Regions from separate parts of the Streptomyces sp. Root1310 genome, predicted to be linked through region 1. Evidence: riboswitches for the same ligand, from Rfam matches in the RefSeq annotation. Region 1 holds a riboswitch; the other holds the start of a gene.
What was found. A riboswitch is a leader RNA that binds a small molecule or an ion and turns the genes downstream of it on or off. The one in region 1 is predicted to bind S-adenosylmethionine.
Positions count from the first base shown of each region.

Region 2: it holds a riboswitch for S-adenosylmethionine, as region 1 does, so the genes downstream of both, ASD48_RS46110 (putative leader peptide) here and ASD48_RS26560 (amino acid ABC transporter permease) in region 1, are expected to answer to the same signal.

Region 1 covers NZ_LMEQ01000023.1:560,850-565,649, forward strand. Annotated here, with positions in the region: gene ASD48_RS26555 (amino acid ABC transporter ATP-binding protein) at 1-736, opposite strand, end outside; gene ASD48_RS26560 (amino acid ABC transporter permease) at 733-1,713, opposite strand; SAM riboswitch class IV at 2,110-2,229, opposite strand; gene ASD48_RS26565 (glutathione S-transferase C-terminal domain-containing protein) at 2,296-3,192, opposite strand; gene ASD48_RS26570 (DoxX family protein) at 4,108-4,608, opposite strand.
Region 2 covers NZ_LMEQ01000034.1:166,598-171,397, forward strand. Annotated here, with positions in the region: gene ASD48_RS39065 (AAA family ATPase) at 298-834, opposite strand; gene ASD48_RS39070 (SAM-dependent methyltransferase) at 1,053-1,868, shown strand; SAM riboswitch class IV at 2,035-2,144, shown strand; gene ASD48_RS46110 (putative leader peptide) at 2,163-2,294, shown strand; gene ASD48_RS39075 (ABC transporter substrate-binding protein) at 2,502-4,124, shown strand; gene ASD48_RS39080 (ABC transporter permease) at 4,133-4,800, shown strand, end outside.

The DNA of each region.
Region 1 (4,800 bases):
GGCCCTGCTCGACGATCTTCCCGTCGTCGATGAAGACGACCCGGTCGGCGACCTCGCGGGCGAAGCCGACCTCGTGGGTGACGATGACGAGGGTGGTGCCGCTGGTCGCCAGGTCCTTGATGACGGCGAGGACCTCGCCCACGAGCTCGGGGTCGAGGGCGGAGGTGGGCTCGTCGAAGAGGATGACGCCGGGGCGCAGCGCGAGGGCGCGGGCGATGGCTACACGCTGCTGCTGGCCGCCGGACAGCTGCCGGGGATAGGCGCCGGCCTTGTCGGCGAGGCCCACCCGGTCCAGGAGTTCCCGGGCCAGTTCCAGGGCCGCGGGCTTGGCGAGCCGCCCGGTGGCGACCGGCGCGGCGGCGACGTTGTCGAGGACGGTCAGGTGCGGGAAGAGGTTGAAGTTCTGGAAGACGAAGCCGATCCGGCCGCGCTGGGCCAGGATGGCCCTTTCGCTCAGCTCGCGCAGCCGGTCGCCGTTGCGGCGGACGCCGATCAGCTCGCCGTTGATGCTGACATAGCCGATCTCGGGCTTCTCCAGGTGGTTGACGACCCGCAGCAGGGTGGACTTGCCGGAGCCGGACGGGCCGAGGATCACGGTGACCTCGCCGGGCCGCACGGTCAGGCTCACACCGTCCAGGACCCGGTGGGCGCCGTACCACTTGTGCACGTCGTGCACCTCGACGGCGGCGGGCACGATCCCGGCGGTGCCGGTGCTCTGCACGGTCTCGGTGGTCATACGGCGGCCTCCCGGCGGATGCGGGCCCGCAGGTCGGTGAGACCGGTCCGCAGTTTCTGAAGCGGCGTCGGCGGCAGGGACCGCGTGGCGCCCCGGGCGTAGTACCGCTCGACGTAGAACTGGACGACGGAGACGAGGCTGGTCAGGATCAGGTACCAGACGGTGACGACCAGCAGCAGCGGCACGATGTCGCCGGGGTAGGTGGCCCCCATGGTCTGCGCGGTGCCGAACAGGTCGAGCAGGGACACGTAGAAGACCAGTGAGGTGGACTTGACCAGGCCGATCAGCTGGTTGACGTAGTTCGGTGTGATCGATCGCAAGGCCTGCGGGAAGACGATCTTCCAGAACTGGTAGCGCTTGGGCAGGCCGAGCGCGGCGGCCGCCTCGTGCTGGCCCTGGTCGACGGAGAGGATGCCGCCGCGGACCACTTCGGCGGCGTAGGCCGCCTCGTTGAGACTGAGGCCGACGACGGCGATCACCATGTCGGTGGCCAGCCGGGACTCGTCGAAGCGGAAGAACGCCGGGCCGAAGGGCACCCCGACACTCAAAGTCTGGTACAGGGCGCTGAAGTTGTAGAGGAAGAGCAGCACCACGATCAGCGGGATGGAGCGCAGCGCCCACACGTAGATCCAGCTGACCGCGCGCAGCACCGGGCTCTTCGAGAGCCGGGCGAGGGCGAGCAGGATGCCGCCCAGCAGGCCCAGCACCGCGCTGTAGGCGGCCACTTCCAGGGTGATCAGCAGTCCGTCGAGGATGACCGGCCGCAGGAACCAGTAGCCGAAGCGGTCCCACTGGTAGAAGGGGTTGGAGATCAGTCCGTGCGTGAACTGCGCCACCAGGACCAGGGCCACGGCGGTGGCGATCCAGCGGCCGGGCTTGCGCAGCGGCTGGACGCGCTGGGCGGTGAGCTTCTCCGACGGGACGTCGAGGGCGGGTGCGGGTTCGGCGAGGGTCACGGCGCCTGGGGGTTCACTCATGAGGGGCTCCGGCGGGAGTCGGACACCCCGGGTCACGGCGGACGTGCGTGGCCGGACGCGCTTGTGCGGGGCGGCGGGGACCGCTCCGCGGGCGCGAACAGGGCATGGCGCACGGATGCGTACAGGAGACCGGGGTGGGGCGGACAACGGCACACCGCTCGGGCGGTGTTCGTCAGGAACGCGGAGGCGGGGCTGCGGTGCGAGGGGTTCGTTCAGCCCCGACAGCGGGCACGGCCCGGTGCGGTACACAGTGCGCTGTTCACGCGCAGGAGGTCGACGGCGCGGTTGGCGACGAGGATGTCGAGGTACGGCCGTACGCAGCCCCGGGGGCGACGGGGCGCCGTCCGATGAGCTGCGTACATGTCCGTCACCATCACTGTTCCGGCCCCCGAGGGGCCCTCGCGCTTACCGATACGTCATTACCGAAACGTCGGTCCGGTCGTCACCTGGGGCACCCCACCGCGGAGCGAGGGTTGCCGGTCAGCTAGCCAGGGCTTGTCGCTGACGCTCATGACCGTTCTGGGCCGTAAGTAAGACAGTTGCCCGAACGAATGTCAACGGTTGTCCGGTGGGTGGACCGGTTCAGGGCCGGTTGACCTGCGGTCGGACCACCGAACCGGCTTCCGCGTGGGTCTCCCAGTCCAGGATCTGGACGGCGGCGCCGGCGGCCTCCAGGCCCTGGCAACGGGCGTGGTGACGGCGGGCGATGGCGTCCAGGTCGAGGTGGGCGCCGAAGGCCGGGCGGGCGGCCAGCCGACGGGCGTAGGCCCACAGCGCGGGGTGGTCGGCGATGCGGTGCACGGCGGCCGCGTCCAGGTGGTAGCGGTGCACGGTGTCGAGTTGGACCAGGGCGACCCACAACTCGACGTCTGCTGCCGTGATCTGATCGCTGATCAGGTGCTCGTGGGCACCGAGCCCTCGCTCCAGCACCCCGAGTGTGGTGAGCAACGTGTCGAGGGCGGCGGTGCGCTCCGCCTCCTCGGCGTCGGCCGCTCCGGCGCGCTGGGCGGCCTCCTCGATGCCCTGGGCGCACATCCGCTCCACGGCCTCGATCTGCGACTCCGCGCCGCACGGGTACAGGGTGGGCCGGCCGCCGCCGAAGTGCCGGGCCAGGTCCCGGGCGATGTCGGGGCCGTGGCTGCTCACGATGCGCCCGGACCAGTCGTCGCTGAGCACGGGCGCGAGGGCGGGGCCGGTGTACCGGTGCGCGCTGGCGTCGTACAGCGGACGCAGCGCCGAGTGACCTCCGTCGGGGCAGTCCGGGACGGCGGGCAGGAAGGTGACCGGGCAGGCCTTGTCCAGGCCGAGGAGGCTGTGGGTGACGGCGATGCGCAGACAGTCGGGGTCGGCCGCCGCCAGATGGAGGCGGTAGCGGCGCGGCACCGCGTAGTGGCCGCTGCGCGCGTCCCGGCCGATCCGGCCCCGGAAGGCGGCGGTGGGCCGGGTGGACGGGTGGGCGGCCAGTGGTGTGAAGGACATGACTCTCCCCGGGGGCGGGACGCACGAGGGACGTGCGCGCGGCGGATGCGACGTCGAAGAGGGAGGTGCGGGAGGTACGGAGGTACGGGAGGCACGGAGGTACGTACCTCGCGGACCTCGTCCGCACGTGCCGGGTGCGGCCGCGTCCGCGGGACACCGCCGGTGCGGTTCGGCGCGGGGACGGGCCCGGCTCAGTCCCGGAACCTGATGGCGCTGCAGACGCGCTTCAGGTCGATGTGACGGCGGGAGGTGAGAAGGGGTGACGACCACGCCGTGCGGCCCGCTCGGCCGGTGGTCGGCTCCAGTCGCCCCATTGTTTCCCTACCCGTTCACTAGGATTCCCGGATCGAGTGTCGATCCGCCTCGAGCCTCCGTCAAGGGGGCGTCCACCAGGTGAGTACCGGGGGCTCCCCGGGGCGGCCCCGGGGAGCCCCCGGGGAGCGGGAGCGGGTGCGCGGCCCGGGACGCTCGGCCGGAGGCGGGCGGCGCCCCGGGCGTCTGAACGGCCGACGGCTCACCCCTTGGGTGACGCGTCCCGCCGGAGGCGCCGCGAGCAGCGAGAGGGTGAGACGGCGGTGCCCCCGTACCGTCTGCCCACGAGCGGCCTGACGGCGTGCGGGCCGAGTGGCTTCCGCCCGATCGCCTCCGGCCTCCGGGCTCCGGGCTGCGCGCCGCGGTCGTTCAGACGACCCGGTAGCGCAGGTGGGTCACGGACCCCGTGCGGGGTCTGCCCTGCGGGATCAGCTCGGTGCCCCCGTACCGTCTGCCCACGACCGCGCCGAACGCCTCCGTCACGCGTGCCCGGACCGGAGCCGCGGTGCCGGGACCATGGGCCCGCCTCGGCGATCCGGCGGGCCAACGGCGCGCTTCCTGGCCGCCCCCACTCCGATGAAGCAGGCGCGCACGGTCGCTGCTTCAACTCTCCTGCCGGGGGCGCCAGAACACCGCGAGCAGCCCGGCCGTCGCGACGACACCCACCCCGAGCACGACACCGGCGCCCGCCCATCCGGTCACCCCGATGTCCGCGGCCTGGTCCACCGCGTACTCCCCCGGCCCCCACGCCCCCAGCGCCACCGCGAGGACGCCCAGGACGAGGACGTACTCGTAGCCGTCCTTGAACACGAAGAAGCCGTTGCGACGGTGTGCGAGCAGGCCCGCCACCAGCATCACGGACAGCACCGCCGCGCAGGCCAGTGAGGTCAGGAAGCCCGCCAACAGAAGCACGCCCGCGCCGAGTTCGGTGAGGACGCTGAGCCATGCCTGGAGTCTCGGGCGGGTGAGTCCGAGCCCGCCGAACCAGCCGGCGGTACCGGATATGCCGCCTCCGCCGCGCCAGTGGTTCCAGCCGTGCGCCAGCATCACCGCACCGAGCACGACCCGTACGAGCAGCAGTGCGGTGTCCGAAGCCTCACTCATCGCCATGTCCCCTTGTCCGTCGGGAGTGCCCGCACACCCGGCGCGCACTCCTCGACGAAGGCGGGCGCGTGCGGGTGGCGGGCGAGAGCGGTACGGCCGACGCGGTGTGGTGGCCCGCGCCCGCCTGCTCGTGGCGTACCACCAGTGGGGCTCCGGTGAACATGAAAGCGAGGTCCGTCCCCCACCTCTGCC
Region 2 (4,800 bases), on a different contig from region 1:
GATGGTCGCCTTCCGTGGGGGGCGGCAGCAGCCTGAGGCGGGGAACGGTGAGCGACGGACCTACGGGGAGGGGGTGCTCCGTAGGGTCCCGGTGCCGCGATCGCCCGAGCGGACCAACTCCTGTGTGGGTGTCAGGGGGTTGGCGGGGGAACGCTCGAGTCCGGCAGCACGCTTCACACAAGTAATCATGCTCGCAACGAAGTTCAAGCTGCAACCGACTGCCTGATAATTCCAGCGCCCGGCATCCCTCCGGTTGCTCGCGTAAGTCGCCGTCGGGTGCGCGTCGGTGACGTTGCCTCAGGAGTTTTCCCGGGCGGGAAGCCGGTCGAGGCCTGTGTCGAGCATGATGCGGTCTACGGTCCACGGGAGCGTGCTGTCGGCGCCGATGACTGTCTCGACACCGCCCGGCAGCAGATCGAGCTCTCGGTACCAGGCGCGCAGGTCCGCCTCGGCGACCTCGTGGGCGATGGGCTTCGTGGCGTGACGCACCAGGGTCTCGGCGAGCGGCACATGAAGGTAGTAGCAGTGGGTCGGGCCGCGGTGCTCCCTGCGCAGTCGTTCGAGCATGGGCCCGTACCGGTCGGCGTGGAGGATGCCCTCCAGGACGACGTGGTAACCGGCGTCCAGGGCATAGCGGGCGACGGCCTCGATGAGCCCGATGTTCGCCGCGCCGGGCCGGTCGTGCTCGCGCAGCACGACCCGGCGGAGGTTGTCCTGCCCGACCAGGGCCAGGCCCCGGCCGAACCTCTCGCGGAGACCGGCCGCCACCGCCGACTTGCCCGAGGCGCTGTTGCCGCGCAGGACGACCAGCCGGGTCTCTGGGGTGCCCACCATCACGCGGCCCACGCTACCGGCCCGGCCGACTTCACCGCGCGGACGGCGTGCCCGACGGTACGGCCGGTCCACCCGGCAGGGGCACGTGGACCCGGAGGCCTCCGCCAGAGCACTGTTCGAATCGACCGAAAATGTGAACGGGTGTACGTGCCGGGGTCGTTGGGACGTAAGTTGTGGCTCGAACTGCCCACGCCTCGGCCGAAAGACGGACGCCCCTCATGACCGACCATGTGACCACGCCCGGTTCAGCGGCACCTCAGAAGATCGACACCTCGGTGCCGCACTCGGCACGCATCTGGAACTACTGGCTGGGCGGGAAGGACAACTACCCCGTCGACGAGCAGGCCGGTGACGCCTACACCGCCGTGTTCCCCGGCATCGTCACCATCGCGCGCAGCAGCCGCGCGTTCCTGCGCCGCAACATCACGTTCCTGGTCTCCGAGGCGGGCATACGGCAGTTCCTCGACGTCGGAACCGGCCTGCCGACCGCGGACAACACCCACGAGGTAGCCCAGCGTCTCGCCCCCGAGACCAGGATCGTCTACGTCGACAACGACCCGCTGGTCCTGGCCCACGCCCGCGCCCTGCTCTACTCCACCCCGGAGGGCGCGACCTCCTACGTCGACGCCAACGTGCTGGACCCGGAGCGCATCCTGGCGCGCGCCGCGGAGACGCTGGACTTCAGCCGCCCCACCGCGCTCATCCTCAGCAACATCCTGGGTCACGTCGCCGACCACGACCAGGCCCGGTCCATCGTCACCACGCTGATGGCGGCGCTGCCGTCCGGCAGCTACCTCTCCGTCAACGACGGTTCGCGGGGCATCGACCCGGTCTTCGAAGAGGCCCAGGACGCCTACAACGAAAGCGGCGCCGTCCCGTACAACCTGCGCTCCGTCGACGAGATCACGGCGTACTTCGACGGCCTGGAGCTCCTCGAGCCCGGAGTCGTCTCGGTCCCCCTCTGGCGCCCGGAGTCCACCTCCCCCGCCCCCGTCGTCATCGGCGAGCACGGCGGCCTCGCCCGCAAGCCGTAACCGCCCGCGCCGCCCTCCCCACCGGACGGGCGGGCGGCACGCACGGACACGGCTCCGCCGCACCCGCCGTCACCGCCGCACCGGCGGTGACGGCGGGTGCGGCGGAGCCGTTCAACTCTCCTACCGATATTGACGGATAATGTCAGTACTCCGTAAGATCGACCCCGGCATTGAGTGTCAGCGTCAAGCCCTGGCTAGCTGACCGGCAACCCTCCTCCGCGGTGGGGTGCTCCAGGTGAAAGCCCGGCAGGGTCACCGACTCTGCAAGCGCGTGGCCCTGTTCAGGGGCCTGAGATGGGGAGGACCAGCGTGCGGCACAGCGGCAACCTGAGCGCCTCGATCGCGACCGCGGCTCTGTTCTCCGGATTCTCCCGCCGCCGCCACATCGACCTGCGGCGTTCCGCCAGCTGTCTGTGTCAGGGCTGATCACGCCCCACACCGCAGGCTGACCCCCGCCCACGGCGCGGTCACGCCGTCATCGACGTCGCCGTCGACACCCTCGTCGGCGCCCCCCTCCCCCTGAACAGTTCTGAGCAGTGCCGCCCCGTGCGGGGCCGGCACCCTCCGCGCATCGCCATGGCCGCGTGTCGCGCCGGCATGTGCGCGGTGACCTTGGAGTAGGAGAACCATCCCGTGACAGCGCATCCGGATTCCCGTACCCCCCGGTGGGCGGCGCTCGCCGCACTCGTGACCGGCAGCCTTCTGCTCAGCGCCTGCTCATCCAGCGGCAGCGGCAGCGCGAGCGGCGCGGGCGGCAGCCCGAGGTCGGGTGGCACCCTCACCTTCGCGGTGGGTTCCGACGCCGGCTGCGTGGATCCGCAGCAGGTGGGCAGCAACGACACCATCTACTCACTGCGCCAGGTCGTGGACTCCCTGACCGACCAGGACCCCAAGACCGGCAAGATCGTGCCGTGGCTCGCGAAGAGCTGGGACATCAGCTCGGACACGACGACGTTCACGTTCCACCTGAGATCAGGGGTGACCTTCAGCGACGGGACACCGCTCACCGCGCAGGTGGTCAAGGACAACTTCGACGCGGTGCCCAAGCTCGGCGCCCTCGGCACACTCGCCCAGGGGTACCTGAGCGGCGTGGAGAGCACCACCGCCGTCGACCCGCTCACCGTGCGGGTGAGGTTCAAGCAGCCCAACGCCCAGTTCCTGCAGGCCACGGCCACGCACTCGCTGGGGATCGAGTCGTCGGCGAGCGTCCACAGAAGCCCGCAGGAGAAGTGCAGCAAGGGAGTGGTCGGCTCCGGGCCGTTCGTGCTGAACGGATATGTGCAGAATCAGTCGATCACCCTGGCCAAGCGTGCCAAGTACGCCTGGGGTTCCTCCCTGTGGACCAAGCAGGGCGAGGCCTACCTGGACAAGCTGGTGTTCAAGGTGGTGCCCGAGGCGGGCGTGCGCACCGGCAGCCTCCAGTCCGGCCAGGTGGACGCGATCGGCAGCGTCGGTCGGGCCAACGAGGCGGCGCTCAAGGGCGGCGCGGTGAACCTCCAGGCACGGGCCAACCCGGGCGTGGTGTTCAACCTGGGCCTCAACAACTCCCGTCCGCTCTTCAAGGACGCGAAGGTACGGCAGGCGATCCTGTTCGCCATCGACAGGCAGCAGATCGTCGACGCCGTCTTCCCGACCGGCACCGAGCCCGCGACCAGTATCCTGGCGCACACGACACCCGACTACACCGATCTCGGCTCCGACCTGACCTTCGACGCCGCCAAGGCCAAGTCACTGCTGGAATCCGCCGGTTGGCAGGCGGGCGGCGACGGCGTCCGGGTCAAGGACGGCAAGAAGCTGAGCCTGACCGTCAAGTGGTTCGCCAACGCGGCCACCAACCAGCCCGCGCTGGAACTGATCCAGCAGCAACTCAAGGCCGTCGGCGTCGAGGTGGTGCTCAAGCAGCTCCAGATCGCCCAGTTCTCCCCCACCCTGCAGTCCGGTGACTTCGACGCGGTGTGGGGCAACGTGACCCGCGCCGACCCGGACATCCTGCGCAGCTCGTACTCCACCCAGCTGGCCAACTTCTACCACCTGCCGGCCGGCCCGCTGGACACCGCGCTGACCCGGCAGGCGGCGACGACCGACGCGGCGAAGCGCAAACAACTCGTCACCCAGGCACAGCAGTTGATCGTGCAGAACGCCTACGTCGTACCCGTGGTGGAGCTTCAGACCCAGCTGGGGGTGGCGAAGAAGGTGCACCACCTCGACTTCGAGGCCTCCAGCCGGATCCAGCTGCACGACACCTGGATCGGATAGCGGTCGGCATGCGTCTCTATGTGGTCAAGCGACTCGCGCAGGCCCTCGGGGTGCTCTGGGCGGCCTACACGGTGTCCTTCCTCGTCCTGGACTACCTGCCCGGTGACCCCGTCTCGGCGATGGCCGGCGCGGGAGCGGACACGGGCCAGGTCGATCCGGCCCAACTCGCCGCGCTGCGGCACGAGTACGGCTTCGACAAACCGATTCTCGCGCAGTACGCCGACTATCTCGGCAGGGCGGTGCGCGGCGACTTCGGCGACTCGGTGTCCACCGGCCGGCCGGTGACCTCGACGCTGGCCGACGCGCTGCCGCAGACCCTCCAGCTGACCGGGGCGGCGCTGCTCCTCGCGGTGTTCCTCGGCGGCGGGCTTGCGGTGCTGGCCACCTACACCAGCCGGCGCTGGTTGCGGCAACTGCTGCTGTCGCTGCCGCCGCTGGGGGTGTCGGTGCCCACGTTCTGGGTCGGGCTGGTCCTCGTGGAGCTGTTCTCCTTCCGGACGAGACTGTTCCCGGCGTTCGGCAACGACGGGCTGCGGGGCCTGGTGCTGCCTGCGGTGACGCTGGCGGTCCCGACCGGCGCGCTGGTGGCACAGGTGCTGGCCAAGAGCCTGCTCACCGCGCTGGACCAGGCCTATGTGGAGACCGCCCGGGCCAAGGGCGCCGGTCGGCTGCGCAT